2 regions of the Arthrobacter sp. TJ-265 genome follow, and region 1 is predicted to be linked to the other one. Evidence: predicted binding sites of a transcription regulator. Region 1 holds the regulator's gene; the other holds the start of a gene.
The links. Region 1 encodes HspR, which represses chaperone genes until heat shock. Its sites were predicted from a motif close to AAGTTGAGTCNNNNNGACTCAACTT; they were not measured.
Positions count from the first base shown of each region.

Region 1 (8,544 bases):
CCCGTTGTCGGCCAGCTCCGAGAGCCGCTGCATGCCGGCGCTGTCCGGCCGGCTGAATGCGGCGTACGTGCCGCGTTCGGCCTCGGGCACGGTGGCGTCGGAGATGGAGAAGTCCCGCACGTGGAGTTCGTAGACGGACAGCTCCTCGGGGCGCTCGAGGACAGGTTTCGGCAGGGTGGACCACGACGACGGCATGAGCGCCGGATCCGTGAGGTCCACGATCAGTGAACGCTCCGAGTTCGTGGACAGGCCGACGCTGTAGGGGTCGGTCACGAGGTTGCGTTCCACGGCGCCGGTCTCGGGGACGAAGACCTCGACGTCGTAGAGGTAGTACGCACCGTTCCAGTCCTTCTCGCCGTCGACGCTCCAGACGCCGTCCTTGCCCGCGCGCAGGGGGCGCGTGGCGATCGGCTCGCCGCCCGAGCCGTCGCGGAAGACCTGTACGGAGACGCTGCGCGCCGTCGGGGCCCACAGGTCGAGGTGCGGCTTCCTGCCCTTCCAGCTGAGGCCGAGCTGCCGGCGTTCGGCTCCTGCGTAGAGGTCGTCGAGCACTCCGGGCACCTGGACGCCGGTGGTGGCCAGGACCTTCCCGTCCGGCCCGACGGCGGCGAGGAGCAGCTGACCCCTGAGGAGTTCACCGGCCTTCCGGGCGTCCTTCTTCCCGAGCGTCACGGTCATGAGGTCGGCCAGGTGCGGGTACCGGGCGGCGAGATCCGCAGGCAGGTCATCGCTGCCGCGCTGGAGGTCGAGGTAGGTGCCACCCGTGACACGATCGTCCTCGGCGACGAGTCCGCCCTCCGGGGCGGAGTACAGCCGGAAGCGGGCGTCCTCCGGCAGCTCCGCACCCCAGGCGAGGGTGTCCGCGGTGAGCCAGTGCGCCGCCGTCGACCCCGTGGGCGCCGGGGGCGCGTCGCTCGAGATGACGTGCGTGCGGTGGTCGTAGGTGAAGGTCACGGGGCCGCCCGGAGCCTGCAGCGCGAGATTCGCGCCACCGGCAGCGCCGTCGGCGCCGTAGTTCTCGCCCCAGGACTCATTCAGCGCCACCTTGTACTCGTAGGATCCGGCGGGGACATCGAAGGTCGCCGACCAGGTGTCCGGCGAGCCGTCCACGGGTACGAGTCTGGTGGCTGCGCACTCCGGCTGCCAGTCGTCGGGACAGCCGAGTTCCGCTTGCAGGGAGCCCACGAGCGCGACCGTACCCGGCGGCGTCGTGTGGTCGGCCAGGGCGGGCGCAGGCATGAGGGTCGCGAGGAGCGGCGCGGTCAGGACGACGGCGGCGAGCCGGGACCGGCGCCGAAGGGGCGGCCTTCCGCCGGTCCGGCCCGTATCCGTGGTGTTCAGGGTCATGGTGGTCCTTCCCCGGCCATGCGTCGCTGCAGGCCGGACTGAGGAGGAGTGGATACTCTTACCCTAGGGACGCCGGGGGCTGAGCAGAAGGTCTTCGCAAAACTTTCACGCAATCTTTCGGGAGCGCCCGCGGCCTGCGCTAGATTAGGGCCATGACCCCCGGGAAGCGTCGCGAGCGGCCACGCCTGGACGACGTCGCCCGCACTGCCGGCGTCAGCGTCCCCACCGTGTCGCGCGTCCTGAACGGCAAGGGCGGTGCTTCCCAGGAGACCCGGGAGGCCGTCCTCGCGGCGATGGACAGCCTGGGCTACGAGCGGCCCTCCCGCACGGCCGGGCGCTCCAAGGGGCAGATCGGCGTCGTGGTCCCGGACCTCGTGAACCCCATCTTCCCGGCCTTCGCCGGCGCCATCGCGGCCCTGCTGGCACCCAACGACTACATCCCTGCCCTGTGCACCCTACCGGGCGGGGGCATCACCGAGGACGAGTACGTCGCCCTCATGCTGGACCAGGGCGTCAGCGGGATCATCTTCGTCTGCGCCGCCCACTCCGACGGCCGGGCGAGCATGGAGCGCTACCGGCGGCTGCGCGGCCGGGTGCCGTTCGTGCTCGTCAACGGGGCCAGGCCCGAGATCGACGCGCCATCCGTCTCCAACGACGACGCCACCGCCATCCGCACGGCCGTCCGGCACCTCGTGGCGCAGGGCCACCAGCGCGTGGGCTTCGCGACGGGCCCCGACCGTTTCATCCCGAGCCGTCGCAAGCTGGAGGGTTTCCGCTCCGGGCTCGTCCAGTTCCTCGGCGAGGACGACGCCGAGCCGCACGTCGCGACGAGCATGTTCACCATCGAGGGCGGGCAGAGCGCAGCGAACGAGCTCATCGACGCGGGACACACGGCGATCGTCTGCGCCTCCGATGTGATGGCCCTCGGCGCCGTCCGTGCCGCCCGGACCCGCGGCCTGCGGGTGCCGGAGGACATCTCGGTGGTGGGTTTCGACGATTCCCCGCTCATGGCCTTCACCGATCCGCCGCTGACGACCCTGCGGCAGAACGTGGCGGCGATGGCGGAGGCCGCCGTCCACGCGCTGGTCACCGAACTGGACGGGGACCGGGCCTCGCGGAACGAGATCCTGTTCCAGGCGGACCTGGTGGTCCGCGGCTCCACCGGGGCGGGGCCCGCGGTGCGGACCGGCCCCGGGTCCTCCGGGGGCTAGTTGAACGCCTGGGTGGAGGTGCGCGCCGACTCGGGGCGCCACACCATGAGGGCCTGGCTGCGGGGGCGGGGACGCTGCCCGCGGACGAGGGTGACGACGTCCCCCGCGAGACCGGCGGCGAAGACCCGGCTCGATTCGGCGTGGACGTGGCGGGCCGCCAGTTCGGAGGTCAGTTCCGCGACGCGCGCCTGGAGCGCCGCGACCTGGTTCTCGAGGTCGAGGATCCGCCGGATACCCTCCAGCGACACCCCTTCGTGCGAGAGTCGCTGGATCTCGCGCAGCGTACTGACGTCCTTCTGGGAGTAGCGCCGCGCACGGCCCGGCGCCCGGCTCGGCGTCACGAGGCCCAGGCGGTCGTACTGGCGGAGCGTCTGGGGGTGCATGTCGGCGAGCTCGGCGGCCACCGAGATGACATAGATGGGCAAGGTGTGGTCCATGGCGGGTCTCCTTCCGTTGCCGATGCTCCCGGATGCTGCTCGGAGGTACTGCGCGAACGTCCTGCTACAGGCGCGCCTTCGCGGCCAGGCCCGCCCGCGGATCCGCGTCCTTCGTGGCGGCGCGGAACGTCTCCACCGCCGCTTCCGCCTCCTTCGAGAGGTTCTGCGGAACGACGACGTCGACGACCACCAGCAGGTCACCGGTCGTCTTCGAGGTCTTCACCCCACGGCCCTTGAGCCGGAGGGTCCTGCCCGACGGCGTGCCGGCGGGTACCCGCATCGTGACCATCTCGCCGCTGAGCGTCGGCACCTGGATCTCGGCGCCCAGCGCCGCCTCCGGGAAGCTGACGGGCACGTGCAGGCGGATGTTGTCGCCGTCGCGCTTGAAGAGCGGATGCTCCTTCACGCTGACGCTGACCATGAGGTCACCGGGACCGGCCTGGCCCGGCTGGCCCTTGCCCTTGACCCGGACCTTCTGGCCGTCGCGGATCCCGGCCGGGATCCGGACGTCGATCTGCTCCCCGGAGGGTTCGCGCAGGCCGATCGTCGTGCCGTTGATGGCACCGGCGAAGGAGATGGACGTGCTCGCCGTGCGGTCCGCGCCCTTCTGCGGGCGGGTGGACTGGAACCCGCCGGGGAAGCCGCCGCCGCCCATGCCCCCGCCACCGAGCAGGTCGGCGAACTCGGGGGGCAGGTTGCCGTTCGAGAAACCGGTGCGCTGGCGGGTGCCTGCGCCCTGGCCGAAGAGGTTGCCGAAGACGTCCTCGAAGCCGGCGTTGGCCCCGGCGCCGCCGCCTGTTCCGCCTGCGGAGAAGCGCGCGCCGCCGCCCATCGCGCGGATGGCGTCGTACTGCTGGCGCTGCTCGGCGTCGGACAGGACGGAGTAGGCCTCCGACACATCCTTGAAGGTGCGCTCCGACGCCGCAGCCCCCTGGTTCTGGTCCGGGTGGTGCTTGCGCGCGAGCTTCCGGTACGCCTTCTTGATGTCGTCGCCGGACGCGTCCTTGGAGACACCCAGGATCTTGTAGAAATCCTTGTCGACCCAATCCTGACTAGCCACTGGGCGTCTCCTTCCGTTGTTCTTCCGATTCGAAAAGTGGGTAAGCGTGCTACGCCGGGACAGTTCCCGAGGAAGGCGGCTTCAATATTCCAAGGGCCGCCAAGGCCCTCAGGAATTTCATTGCCGCCGTTCGGGAACTGTCCCGGCGCCCGTGCCGCTGATTACTCCGGCACTGCCACGATCACCTGGGCGGCCCGGAGGACGCGCTCCCCCTTGCGGTAGCCCGCGCGGAGGATCTGGCTGACGCTGTCGGCCTGGACGTCCGCACTCGGCTGCTGGATGAGCGCCTCGTGGACGTTCGGGTCGAACGCGACGCCGATCTCGTCGATCCGGGTCAGTTCGTACGTCTTCAGGACGTTCTCGAGCTTGCCCGCGATGGCCGCGAACGGTCCCTCCGCGAGATCGCCGTGCTGACGGGCGGCGTCGATGTCGTCGAGGACGGGCATCAGCGAGTTGAGGACGCCGATGACCGCCTGGTCGCGGGCGACGTCCCGGTCACGCTCGACGCGGCGCCGGTAGTTGACGTACTCCGCCTGCAGGCGGAGCAGGTCGTTGCGGAGCTCCGCGACGACGTCCACCGCCGGGTTGCTCTCGCCCTCGGCACCGGCCTCGTTCAGAATGGCCTCGGCCTGGGCCAGGGCGTCCCCGTCGGAAGCGTCGGCTGCGGGCGTGGCCTGCGCTCCGGCCGCGGATTCCTCCGCGGCCGGCTCGCCGGCGTCCTGCTGCTGCCCACGGACTTCGCCTGTCTCGGGGTCGATCCTCCGGCTGTCGGATGAGTTCACCGGTTCCGACTGGTGCTCTTCTTCGTTTCCGTGGTGCGGCATGACTACTTCTTCTCGCTGGTGTCTTCGTCAACCACTTCGGCGTCGACGATGTCCTCGTCGGTACCGGCGGAGGCTGGCTGGTCGTCGGCGGGCGCTGCGCCGGCCTGGCCGGCGTCCTGCTGCGCCGAGGCGTAGATCGCTTCGCCGAGCTTGGACTGCGAGGCCTGCAGCTTCTCGAAGGCCGCCTTGACCTCGTCGTCGTTGTCCTGCGTCTCCAGGGCCTTCTTGAGGGCGTCGACGTCGGCCTGGACCTCGGTCCTGACCTCCTCGGGCAGCTTGTCCGCGTTGTCGGCGATCAGCTTGTCCACCGAGTAGGCGAGCTGCTCGGCGCCGTTGCGGATGTCAGCGGCCTCGCGGCGCTTCTTGTCCTCGGCGGCGTGCTCCTCGGCCTCGCGCACCATGCGGTCGATGTCCTCCTTGGAGAGCGAGGAACCACCGGTGATGGTCATCGACTGCTCGGTGCCGGTGCCCTTGTCCTTGGCGGACACGTGCACGATGCCGTTGGCGTCGATGTCGAACGTGACCTCGACCTGCGGGACGCCGCGCGGAGCCGGTGCGATGCCGGTCAGCTCGAACGTGCCCAGCGGCTTGTTGTCACGCGTGAACTCACGCTCGCCCTGGAACACCTGGATGGCCACCGACGGCTGGTTGTCGTCCGCCGTGGTGAAGGTCTCGCTGCGCTTGGTGGGGATGGCCGTGTTGCGCTCGATGAGCTTGGTCATCATGCCGCCCTTGGTCTCGATGCCCAGGGACAGCGGGGTGACGTCGATGAGGAGGACGTCCTTGCGCTCGCCCTTCAGGACACCGGCCTGCAGCGCGGCACCGACGGCCACGACCTCGTCCGGGTTGACGCCCTTGTTGGGCTCCTTGCCGCCCGCGAGCTCCTTGACGAGCTCGCCGACGGCGGGCATGCGGGTGGAGCCGCCGACCAGGACGATGTGGTCGATGTCGGCCACCTTGATGCCGGCTTCGGTGATGACGTCGTGGAACGGCTTCTTCGTGCGGTCCAGGAGGTCCTTGGTGAGGTCCTGGAACTTGGCGCGGGAGAGGTGCTCGTCGAGGTGGACGGGGCCGTCCGGCGTCACCGAGAGGTACTGCAGGGAGATGTTGGTGGACGTCGCCGAGGACAGTTCCTTCTTGGCCTGCTCGGCGGCTTCCTTCAGCCTCTGCAGGGCGATCTTGTCCTTGGAGAGGTCGGCGCCCTTGGCCTTGGCCTGCGAGAGCAGGTAGTCCACGACGCGCTGGTCCCAGTCGTCGCCACCGAGGCGGTTGTCACCGGCGGTCGAGCGGACCTGGATGGTGGAGAAGGCGTCCTCGTCCTTGCCGACTTCGAGCAGGGAGACGTCGAACGTTCCGCCGCCGAGGTCGAACACGAGGATCAGCTCGTCCTCCTTGCCCTTGTCCAGGCCGTAGGCGAGGGCCGCGGCGGTGGGCTCGTTGACGATACGCAGCACCTTCAGGCCCGCGACCTCGCCGGCCTCCTTGGTGGCCTGGCGCTCGGCGTCGTTGAAGTACGCCGGCACGGTGATCACGGCGTCGGTGACCTTCTCGCCGAGGTAGCTCTCGGCGTCGGTCTTGAGCTTCTGGAGGATGCGCGCCGAGATCTCCTGCGGCGTGTACTTCTTGTCGTCGATGGCGACGTTCCAGTCGGTTCCCATGTGGCGCTTGACCGACGCGATGGTGCGGTCGATGTTGTTGACTGCCTGGCGCTTGGCGATCTCGCCCACCAGGACCTCGCCGGACTTGGAGAATGCGACGATCGACGGCGTGGTGCGGGCGCCCTCGGCGTTCGCGATGACGGTGGGCTCGCCGCCTTCGAGAACCGAGACGACCGAGTTGGTGGTTCCGAGGTCAATACCTACTGCACGTGACATGCAAATTCCTTTCGACTGCCCGGGGTTTGCGAGGCGCTCATCCGCCGGGCGCGTAGATTGAGCGTTCTGCACTCAAGTATACGGGCCGGCCGGGTCAGGTCCAAACGGAGTTGAGTCCGATCGACTCAACTCCGGCCTCTAGGCGGCCGGTACGGCGGTGATGAGTCCTTCGCGGAAGGCGTCCACGAAGAGCGCGTGGTCCTCGCGCACCGTGGCCGCGTAGGCCTCTCCGAACCCGACGATGTCCTCGAGGAAGTCCTCGCGTGAGCGGTCCACGGCGGCCAGGATGGCGGTCTCGGTGCGGAACGGTACGAGGTCATGGTCGCTGTCCTCGTCGGTCGAGCAGTGGATCTTCGCCGTCGCCTGCCCCAGCGCCTCGAGCACCGGCACCATCTGCTCGGGCTCGGTGAGGTCCTCCCAGGAGAGGTCCCGCTTGTAGGGCGAGAGCTCCGACACCACGAAGGAGACGCCGCGGATCGTCGTGTAGCCGAGGAACGGGTCGGTGTGGGTCTGCAGGGACCGCTGGCTGATGACGGCGCGGTGCCCGTCGTCCACGAAGTAGCCGCGGACCCGCTCGTCGTCCACGATCCGGCTGGGCGCAGCGATGTTCGACTGCTTCATCGTGAGGATGATGTCGTTCTCCTGGGCCTCGTCGAACCCCTCGATCAGCACGTTGTAGGTCGGCAGGCCGGCACTGCCGATCCCGAACCCCTTCTTGCCCACGATGCCCTTCACCCGGTAGAACACCCGCCGGCGGGACCGCTCGCTGTCCGGGATGGTGGAGAGGTAGCGGTCGAAGGCGTCGGCCACCTCCCGGTGCTCGTCGTCGTCGAGCACCCGGATCGACCCGTCGTCCCGGAACTGGCGCTCGTAGTCCTCGATGAGGGTGAGCGCGTCGAGCAGCCGCGTCCTGCGCGCCGCCCGGGCCTGCTGCAGCACCCGGTAGACGGGTCCGTCCGTGTTGTCGAGTCCGAAGGCGAAGGTGGACTGCTCGTCCTCCACGTAGTCCGCGACCCGGCCGAGATAGGCCTCGAGGTAGATGCGCGAGAGGTCGCGCACCGACTGCGACGGCAGTGCCTTCTGCCAGCACAGCAGCGTCAGCGACGCGACGAAGCGGCGGAGGTCCCACGAGAAGTGGCCCACGTAGGCCTCGTCGAAGTCGTTGACGTCGAACGTGAGGCGGCCCTCGTTGCTCATGTAGGTGCCGAAGTTCTCCGCGTGCAGGTCGCCGTGGATCCACACCCGGCTCGTGCGCTCGTCCGCCCAGGCGTCGTCGAGCTGTGCCATGTCGGTGTAGAACAGGGCCGCACTGCCCCGGTAGAAGGCGTACGGATCGGCGGCCATCTTCCGGAACCGCGCCCGGAAGGCGAGGGGGTCGACGCCCATGAGGTCCTGGTGGGCCTCCACGAGGGTGCTCACGATGTGCTGCTGACGGGACTCGGTGGCTGCCATCACGCCACCGTACGCGCGTTCCCTGTGGATCCCGACCGCGGATGGAGAAGCGGGTGGAGAAGCGGGTGGAGAAGCGGGTGGAGAAGCGGGTGGAGAAGCGGGTGGAGAAGCGGGTGGAGGATCAGTGATGCGTGAGGACGGCGCGTTGCGGCGTGACGTGCGAGGCGCGTCGCGCCTTCAGGAACCCGTCCACCACATCCCAGGCGACGAACAGGACCACCACCCCGGTGACGATGGAGGCGATGGTCCAGCCGCCGCCGGTCGCGGCGGCCGGATCCCACCCGACGGCGTCGACGAAGTCGGGATTGAGCAGCCGCCCCCCGGACCACAGGAGGACCG
Region 1 is NZ_JBZCND010000001.1:41,655-50,198, reverse strand. Features, by position in the region: gene pulA (pullulanase-type alpha-1,6-glucosidase) at 1-1,347, opposite strand, end outside; gene AC4D2E_RS00250 (LacI family DNA-binding transcriptional regulator) at 1,500-2,558, shown strand; gene AC4D2E_RS00245 (heat shock protein transcriptional repressor HspR) at 2,555-2,995, opposite strand; gene AC4D2E_RS00240 (DnaJ C-terminal domain-containing protein) at 3,060-4,055, opposite strand; gene AC4D2E_RS00235 (nucleotide exchange factor GrpE) at 4,217-4,879, opposite strand; gene dnaK (molecular chaperone DnaK) at 4,882-6,753, opposite strand; gene AC4D2E_RS00225 (DUF2252 domain-containing protein) at 6,892-8,205, opposite strand; gene AC4D2E_RS00220 (permease prefix domain 1-containing protein) at 8,327-8,544, opposite strand, start outside.

Region 2 (8,544 bases), on a different contig from region 1:
GCATGCTGATCCGTGGTGGGTTCGGGGTTTCGACACCATCGTGGTCGGCCTTCATTAGCAGGGACGTTTATTGTGGATCAACACGCGCACCAGGATCCTACGCGCGCCGCGCTCATCGAAACCGGCCTGCCCGTCGGGGAACTCTGGATCAGTTACTTCGGTCTCGGCGGGAACATGTCCCAGCTGGAGGTTGACGCTTACCTTGGCGGCCATTTCGATATTCCCGTGTTCGACCGTGATGTGCTGGCCGCAGCAGCCAACGAACTTCTCATGGATGCTTCCTCGGCCATGCAGGTCCCAAACAGCACCGGAAGCCAAGCGGTCATGCCTGACGATGACGGGCGGAGGATGCTCGGGGCCGCCGGCGCGTTTCTGCTGTCGGCGGCAGAAGTGGAATCAGAACGCCTGGACGCTGTCACCCGCACACACCTGCTGGATACACCCGGCGAGGAGCGATTCGACCGGATCACCCGTCAAGCCAAAAATCACTTCAAGGTCAGTACAGCGACCATCGCCCTGATCGATGACCGCCGCCAGTTCCTCAAATCCATGGTGGGCAACGTGTCTCAGAACATGCCCCGGCAAATCTCGTTCTGCAACGCCACGATCCGCAACGCGGGACCTCTCATCGTCAATGACGCCCGAACCGATCCCCGCTTCAAAGCCAACCCCCTGGTCCTGGGCGAGCCCTACATCCGCTTCTACGCCGGCCATCCTCTGCAAGGACTCCGCGGATGGACAGTTGGGACGTTGTGCATTATCGACCAGAACCCTCGGGACTTCTCACCCGAGGATGAACAGACCTTGCGAGAACTCGCCATGAGCGCCGAACAGGAAATCAACACCTGAGACCCGCATCCGCGACGGCATCAAACAACTCCGAACGTCTCTACAAGACGTAGCCTGAGCGGAACCGCACAACACCAGCCGGAGCCCACCACCGAAAGAAGGGGTAGGCCGATATGCAGTTAGCCCACTGGCGAGTCGTCATGCGGGGTTGGTGGGCTCAAGTCAGGCTGCGGAAGTGGTCTCCACTCAAGCTCTGATAGCCACCAGAAGTCCCGAGTCGTTACGAACACCTCGTTCGGAGCGTCGATGATTACATCGCGCAGCAGGATCCAATGCATCGCTTCACTGCATCATCTATGCACAGTCGAGGACAAGGCTCTAATCAGGAACCTACCCTCGATCACAGATCGGGCAAGGCCACTACTCGGACTGTTCGCAAGCCAGTCGTTCATCGCTCCTGCTGGGACCCAGAGGGCTGGCCAGTGCCGTGAGGTCGGGGAGCGGACGTTTACCCGGGACGATGAAGATGGGCGGGAAGGCACCCTAAGTGAAACGCCGATCCTAGTCGGCTGCTCGCCGAGGTTGTCTCGAAAAACTACAGGTTTACGAGACACGGGACGCGAGGAGCCAGCACTTAGAAGCTCCCCCGAGATTCCGGGGCTGTGACTGTCTTGAAAAGTCGTCTCACCATGAAGTGTCTTGGCACGAGTGTCGCCGGTACTTTGTGCGACGTGGCATCCACGTCGGCGACCGGGACTGGTGCCAGGCTGGACCCGCTTCCCGCCGAGGGTTTCGGGCCCAGGTCAGGCTGCACGACTCGCGGCTCGGCGCTGTCCGTCCGCCGAGTGGTGCGCACCGCCATGGGCGGACGCGCTCACCGACAGCAGAGAGGAACAGGCAGATCCACACCCCTGCAGAGGCAGCATCGGCGCAGGACGAGACCCACCTGATCCAAGCCGATCAGGGGGTAGTCGGAAAGTCCCCGGACACACGGGAGGGGGAGGCGCCGATGCGCGTCCCCCTCCCGAACCTCAGGGAATCAAGTCACATCGTCAAACGGTGGCCTTCTCGGTGCCGGCGGGGGTGACGACCTCCGCCGTGGGCTCCATGTTCTCGGCGTCCACCATCCACGCGTACTGCTCCAGCTTGGCGATGAAGCCGTGCAGCAGGTCCGCGGTGGTGGGGTCCTCCTCGTCGATCTGGTCGTGGACGTCGCGCATGGTCTTGACGCTGGCGTTCAGCATCCGGACCACGAGGCCCACGGTGTCCTTGGTCGAGACGAGGCCGGCCGGGAACGGATCGATCTTGGTGCCCTCGGCCACGGCCACGCTGCGGCCGTCGGGCACGGCGTGCAGGGCGCGCATCCGCTCCGCCATCTCGTCCGCGAACAGGCGGGCGTCCTCGATGATCTCGTCCAGCTGCAGGTGGAGGTCACGGAAGTTCTTGCCGACCACGTTCCAGTGGGCCTGCTTGCCCTGCAGGTGCAGTTCGATGAGGTCGACGAGGACGGCCTGCATGTTGTCTGTGAGGGTGGGTGATGCCTTCATGGATCCTCCAGTGCTAGAGAGATTTTCTCCTCCCGACCGGGCGCCGGAGGCGCTGATTCCTGCCGGGGGGACTCCTTTCACCCTAGCCCTGCGCGTTGGTCAATTCCAGCCGATCTGCCTACGCTAAGGGGACTTACGGTTTCGCCGTGTCGCATGCCCTGCGACGGTGTGCGGGCGGCGCCGGAGTCCGACCAAGGAGGAACCGTTTTGGCTTCAGTGCAGGAATCCATCGACGTATCAGTACCGGTCAGCACCGCCTACAACCAGTGGACCCAGTTCGAGAGCTTCCCCCAGTTCATGGGCGGCGTGGATTCGATCACGCAGACCTCGGACACCTCCACCCACTGGGTGACGAGCATCGGGGGAGTGCATCGCGAGTTCGATGCCGAGATCACCGAGCAGCACCCCGACGAGCGGGTGGCCTGGAAGAGCACCGACGGCGAATCCCATGCCGGCGTGGTCACCTTCCACCGCCTGGACGAGAACACCACGCGGCTCATGGTGCAGATCGACTGGCACCCGGAGACGTTCATCGAGAAGGTCGGGGCCGTCGTCAATGCTGATGCCTCCCAGGTGAAGGGCGACCTCAAGCGCTTCAAGGCGTTCATCGAGAAGAGCGGCGGCGAGACGGGTGCCTGGCGCGGCGACGTCGCGGCACCGTCCTCGGGTGTCACGTCCGAGGCGGAGCCGGCCAACAGCGTGCTGCCGGACACCTCGGCGGACGATCCCGACTCGGGCGGCCCGCGCGTCGGCTGACCGGCCCGGTGCCGCAGGAGGCGGATCCCCTCGGGGGTCCGCCTTTCCGCGTGCTAGGGGATGTCTCCCACCTCGATGGATGCGATCGCCTCGGTGGCCTGGCGCGACAGTTCCGGTGAGATGGGCGAACTCTTCGTGGCCTCCGCGGCTCCCACCTGGCCCTCCTCGCTGACGGCGTAGGTGCCGAATGCGCGCACGATGTCGGCGGTCGCCTCGTTCTCGTACCGCGAGCAGTACACGTGGTAGGACACCAGGACCAGCGGGTAGACCCCTGGTTCGCTGGTCCTCCGGTCGAGGTCCAGGGCGATGTCGTGGTCCTTGCGTCCGGGCACGCGGCCCGCGAGGTCGACGGCGGCCGCGGCGGCCTCGGAGCTCACGTCCACGTAGTCTCCGCCGACCTTCAGTGCCACCCGTCCGAGGGGACCGCCGACGGCGGAGTCATCGGCATACGTCACGGCGCCGACGGTGGCGGCCACGGTGCTGACCACGCCTGCGTTTCCCTTGGCGTTCTCGTTGGCGAGCCCCGCCGGCCACGTCCCGTCGGCCTCCTCGGTCCAGGTCTCTGGGACCACGGCGTGGAGGTAGTCGGTGAAGTTCTCGGTGGTGCCCGAGTCGTCGGAGCGGCTCACTGCCGCGATGGACAGCGCGGGGAGGTCGACGTCGTTCTGCGCGGTGATTGCGGGATCGTCCCACCTGGTGATCTCACCGCGGAAGATCCGGGCGACGGTGGCGGCGTCAAGGTTCAGTGCCGATATCCCGGGCAGGTTGAACGCCACGCTGATCGGCGAGACGTAGGCGGGGATGTTGAAGGCGCCGTCCGGTCCGCACGCCTCTGTGGACTCCGCGAGTTCCTCGTCGCTGAGGTAGGCATCCGAGCCGGCGAAGCCCACGGCGCCTGCGAGCAGCGCACCGCGTCCCGCACCGGAACCATCGGGCGAGTACTGCACCTGCGCTCGGGGGTACAGGGCGGAGAACCCCGTGCGCCACGCATCCATGGCCGGTCCCTGAGCCGAGGACCCGGAGGCCGTCACTGCGCCCTGGAGTCCCATGTCGCCGTTCCTGGCCGCCGCTTCCTGCTCCGGCCCGAGGGGATAGTCGGATCCGCAGGCGGTCAGGCCGAGGGTGACGGCGAGCGTCAGGGACAGGGCGGTACGAATTCTCACCCCGGTCACGTTACAGGTGGCCGTCCGGTGAACCCAAGGTGGACGGCAGGTGGACGGACCCTCGGCGGGCGGGGCGGGTCAGGCGTGACGGAGGCGGTAGCCGTCCGCCCGGTGGACGAGCCGCCGGCCGCCGCCGTCGTTCAGCAGGATCCACACCACGGAGGCGTCATCGGTCCTCATGTCCAGCACACCGCCGAGCTGGGGGCCCGTGGCGTGGTGGAGGGTGACGTGCTGGCCGCGCTTGAAGCGCGACCAGTCCTGGACCTCGGCATCGGGGGCTGCAGGGAGAGCGTTCATGGTGGGCCTTTCGGAGGGTTCCGGGACTCCAACGCTAGCCACGCTTCCTGAACGGGGCGTGAATGGCTGCTGAAGGTTGAGGCCGCTTTCGTCGCGGCGAGGTCACAGGGTTCGCCAGTCCCCGCTCGTCAGGTGCGACCCCGCCTGGGGTCCCATGAGGAGCATGCCGCCGTCGACCACGAACGAGGCCCCGTTGACGTAGCTGGAGGCACCGGAGGCGAGGAAGGCCACGACGTCCGCGATCTCCTCGGGCGCGCCGGGGCGTCCGAGCGGGATGCCGGGACGGTCCATGGAGTGGGGGTCCTGTTCCTCGGAGTCGTTCATGGGGGTGTTGATCTCGCCGGGCAGCACGGCGTTGGCGGTGATGCCCCGGTCCGCCAGTTCGAGGGCGATGGTCCGGATGAGACCGCCGAGGCCGTGCTTGGAGGCGTCGTACGCCGCCGATCCCACGCGGGGCTGCTCCTGGTGCACGCTGGTCACGGCGATGATGCGTCCACCCCGACCGCCGTCGATCATGTGCCGTGCCGCGCGCTGGAGACAGACGAACGCACCGTCGAGGTTCGCGCCCATGGTGCCGCGCCACGTGTCCCAGTCCGTCTCCATGAACATGGTGCCTCCGTTGACACCGGCGTTGTTGACGAAGACGTCGAGTCCGCCGAGTTCGTGAGCGAGCTGGTCGACGACGTCGCCGCAGGCCGGCGCGTCCGTGGTGTCGAGCCGTACGACGGCGGCCCGCACTCCCTTCTCCCGTACGAGCCGCGCGGTCTCCTCGGCTCCCTCCCGGTCGGAGTGCCAGGTGACGCCGACGTCGCAGCCCGCCGCGGCGAGGGCGATGGCCGTTGCGCGGCCGATGCCGGAATCGGAACCGGTGACGATTGCTCTGCTCGGTGTGAAGTCCATGCCCCCATCCTCCGCACCCGGCCGCGCAGCATGCAAGGGGAACGTGGGGATCGACGCCGAGTACCCCCGGGCGGTTGTCCGGGAGTACTCGGGTGGGCGGTCCTACGCGTCGACGGCGCCCTGGGGGGTCGATCCGGAAACGGAGGACTGCACCGGCTCGGCGGACTCTCCGCTGACCACCTCGATCTTGCGGGGCCTCGCGCGCTCGATGACGGGGATCGTCACGCTGAGGACGCCGTTCTCGTAGCGGGCGGCGATACCCTCCGTGTCGACGCCTTGGCCGAGGTTGAGCTGGCGCAGGAACGAACCGCTCTCACGCTCGCGGGTCAGCCACTTGACGCCCTCGGCACTGCGCAGCGTGCGCTCGGCGCGGATCGTCAGGAGCTGGCCGTCGACGTCGATGTCGACCGATCCCGGGTCGATGCCCGGGAGGTCCGCGGAGAGGACGTAGTGGTCCTTCTCCCGATAGAGGTCCATCGGCATGAGGCGCAGTCCGGAGCGGCCCTCCAGCAGGGCGCCGGTCACGCGGTCCAGCTCGCGGAAAGGATCAAATTTCATGGCCACGGGAAACAACTCCTTCGCTGATGCCACCGGCAGGTGGTTGGTTCTTCTGGGTTGAGCGTCCTCCGCTCAACTACGAAAAATGTTAGCACTCGGACGCGGCGAGTGCTAAGGGGTGGTGTTCGCTCAGAACGAAAACCCCGGGACGCGGAGAAGGTCCGTACCGACGTATCGGTACGGACCTTCTCCGTGGTGCTGTCTCCAGCCGATTTTCGTGCCTGCGCGGGGCCTCGATCCCCGGGCCTTCCGCGTGTGAAGCGGATGCTCTACCAGACTGAGCTACACAGGCAACTGGTTCTCCCATAGCTTAGGCCATCCGGGCGCCGCGCCAAATTCCCCCGGTACGGCAGTGCGGGTGTGGTCGCGTCCGGACTTCCGCCGATAGCCGTGCTGGTCATCGCTGTGCTGCCTCAGTAGCCTGAAGGAAAGCCTGCTGAGCGTCTTGGACGCCTGCCGGGCACCACCCCACGAAGGGACAGCACCATGGACAACCAGGACATCCTGCAGCGCATCCAGACACTCGTCCAGGAAGAGCACGACCTCCGTGAGCAGCCCCAGGACGCCGGCGCGGGAGCCGAACAGCAGGACCACGCCACCCGCCTCAAGCGCGTCGAGGAGGATCTCGACCAGTGCTGGGACCTGCTGCGCCAGCGCCGGGCAAAGGCCGACGCCGGAGAGAACCCGGCCGATGCCGGCACCCGTCCCGTCAGCCAGGTGGAGGGGTACCGCCAGTAGTGGCCCTGCCCCTCGTGCTGTTCGACGTCAACGAGACCCTCTCGGACATGGGGCGGATGTCCCAGCACTTCGAGGAGATCGGTGCTCCTCCGCAGCTGGCCGCGCTGTGGTTCGCCTCGGTGCTCCGTGACGGGTTCGCCCTCACGGCCGCAGGGGACAACGTGCCCTTCGGCGAGGTCGCCGAGGATGCCCTCCGCACGGTCCTCGTGGGGCAGCCGCTCAACCGGGACGTCGACGATGCGCTCGCGCACGTGATGACGAGCCTGCAGGGGCTGCCCCTCCACCCGGACGTCGTCGAGGGGTTCCGGGCCCTGGCCGGCCGGGGCTTCGAGCTGGCAGCGCTCACCAACGGCGCTGCCGCGACCGCGGAGGTGCTCCTCGAGCGGGCAGGCGTCCGTGGCGACGTCGGCCCGGTCCTGTCCGTCGAGGACGCACCGCGATGGAAGCCGGCCCCGGAGTCCTATGCCTACGCCCTCCGGGCGGTACAGCGGGCGGCGGACGACGTCGTGCTCGTCGCGGTCCACCCGTGGGACGTCGACGGGGCAGCGCGGGCTGGTCTCCGCACGGTCTGGCTCAACCGCTCCGGGGGACCCTACCCGGCCGTCATGACACGCCCGGACCACGAGGTGCCGACGATCGCCGATCTGCCGGACCTCCTCGTCCGGGCCTGACGCTCGACCAACGAGCTGCTGCAGGAGGCAGGGCTCCTCACGGCGCAGGGCGCATCAAGAAAGCGTAAAGACGCCAGGTCCGCGACCGGTCGTCGGGTTGAATGAGCCACCGGTGCGGATCGTCCGCACCGGTCGCACCGTCCCCGGAGGTCGAGGGCATCCCCGTCACGTCACGCACCGCACCGGTCCGGAAGTTCCGCCGTTCCGCGGCCGCCCGCCTGCACCGGGCCGCACACACCGTCGCTGTCCGGCTGGAACGGCTCGGTCCCCGCCATCCTGCCCAGGTGATCGTACTGGGCTTCGGGGCGGCGATCCTCGTCGGGACGGTGCTGCTGATGCTCCCGAGCTCGAAGGTGGGAGCAGGAAGCGCCACGTTCCTCGAGGCGCTCTTCACGGCCACCTCCGCCGTCTGCGTCACCGGTCTGATCGTCGTCGACACGCCGGTCTACTGGACCGGTGCCGGCCACGTGATCATCCTGGGGCTGATTCAGGTTGGCGGCTTCGGCATCATGTCCTTCGCCTCCCTCCTGGGTGTCCTCTTGGCCCGCCGGATGGGCCTTCGCTCGCGCATCTCGACGGCGGCGGAGACCAAGAGCGTGGGTTTCGGCGACGTCCGCACCGTGCTCCTGGGCGTCCTGCGGATCACCCTGGTCGTGGAGTCCGTGACGGCGGTGCTGCTCGCCGCCCGCTTCCGGCTGCACTACGGCCACGACTTCGGGGAAGCGGTGTGGCTCGGGATCTTCCACGCGGTGTCCGCCTTCAACAACGCCGGATTCGCGCTGTTCAGCGACAGCCTGATCGGATTCGTGAGCGACCCGTGGATCTGCCTGCCGATCTGCGCCGCCGTCATCATCGGCGGACTGGGGTTCCCGGTCCTCTTCGAACTCCGACGCCACTTCCGGTACCCCCGCAAGTGGCACATGACCACCAAACTGGTGCTGAGCGGCACGGTGGCCCTGCTGGTCCTGGGTACTGTCTGCATCACCCTCGTCGAGTGGTCCAACCCCGCCACCCTCGGGGCGATGCGGCCGCGGGAGCGGATCCTCGCGGGATTCTTCCAGTCCGTGATGACACGGACGGCCGGTTTCAACAGCGTCGACTTCGCGCACCTCGATCCGGTGACCC
Region 2 is NZ_JBZCND010000003.1:5,462-14,005, forward strand. Features, by position in the region: gene AC4D2E_RS11585 (GAF domain-containing protein) at 73-849, shown strand; gene AC4D2E_RS11590 (Dps family protein) at 1,842-2,336, opposite strand; gene AC4D2E_RS11595 (SRPBCC family protein) at 2,553-3,092, shown strand; gene pstS (phosphate ABC transporter substrate-binding protein PstS) at 3,146-4,255, opposite strand; gene AC4D2E_RS11605 (hypothetical protein) at 4,334-4,552, opposite strand; gene AC4D2E_RS11610 (SDR family oxidoreductase) at 4,655-5,452, opposite strand; gene AC4D2E_RS11615 (Hsp20/alpha crystallin family protein) at 5,555-6,010, opposite strand; tRNA gene AC4D2E_RS11620 (tRNA-Val) at 6,229-6,302, opposite strand; gene AC4D2E_RS11625 (DUF2630 family protein) at 6,497-6,748, shown strand; gene AC4D2E_RS11630 (haloacid dehalogenase type II) at 6,748-7,419, shown strand; gene AC4D2E_RS11635 (TrkH family potassium uptake protein) at 7,521-8,544, shown strand, end outside.
Region 2: AC4D2E_RS11615 (Hsp20/alpha crystallin family protein) is a predicted target of HspR. The motif match lies at 6,065-6,089, and genes of this name have one in related genera.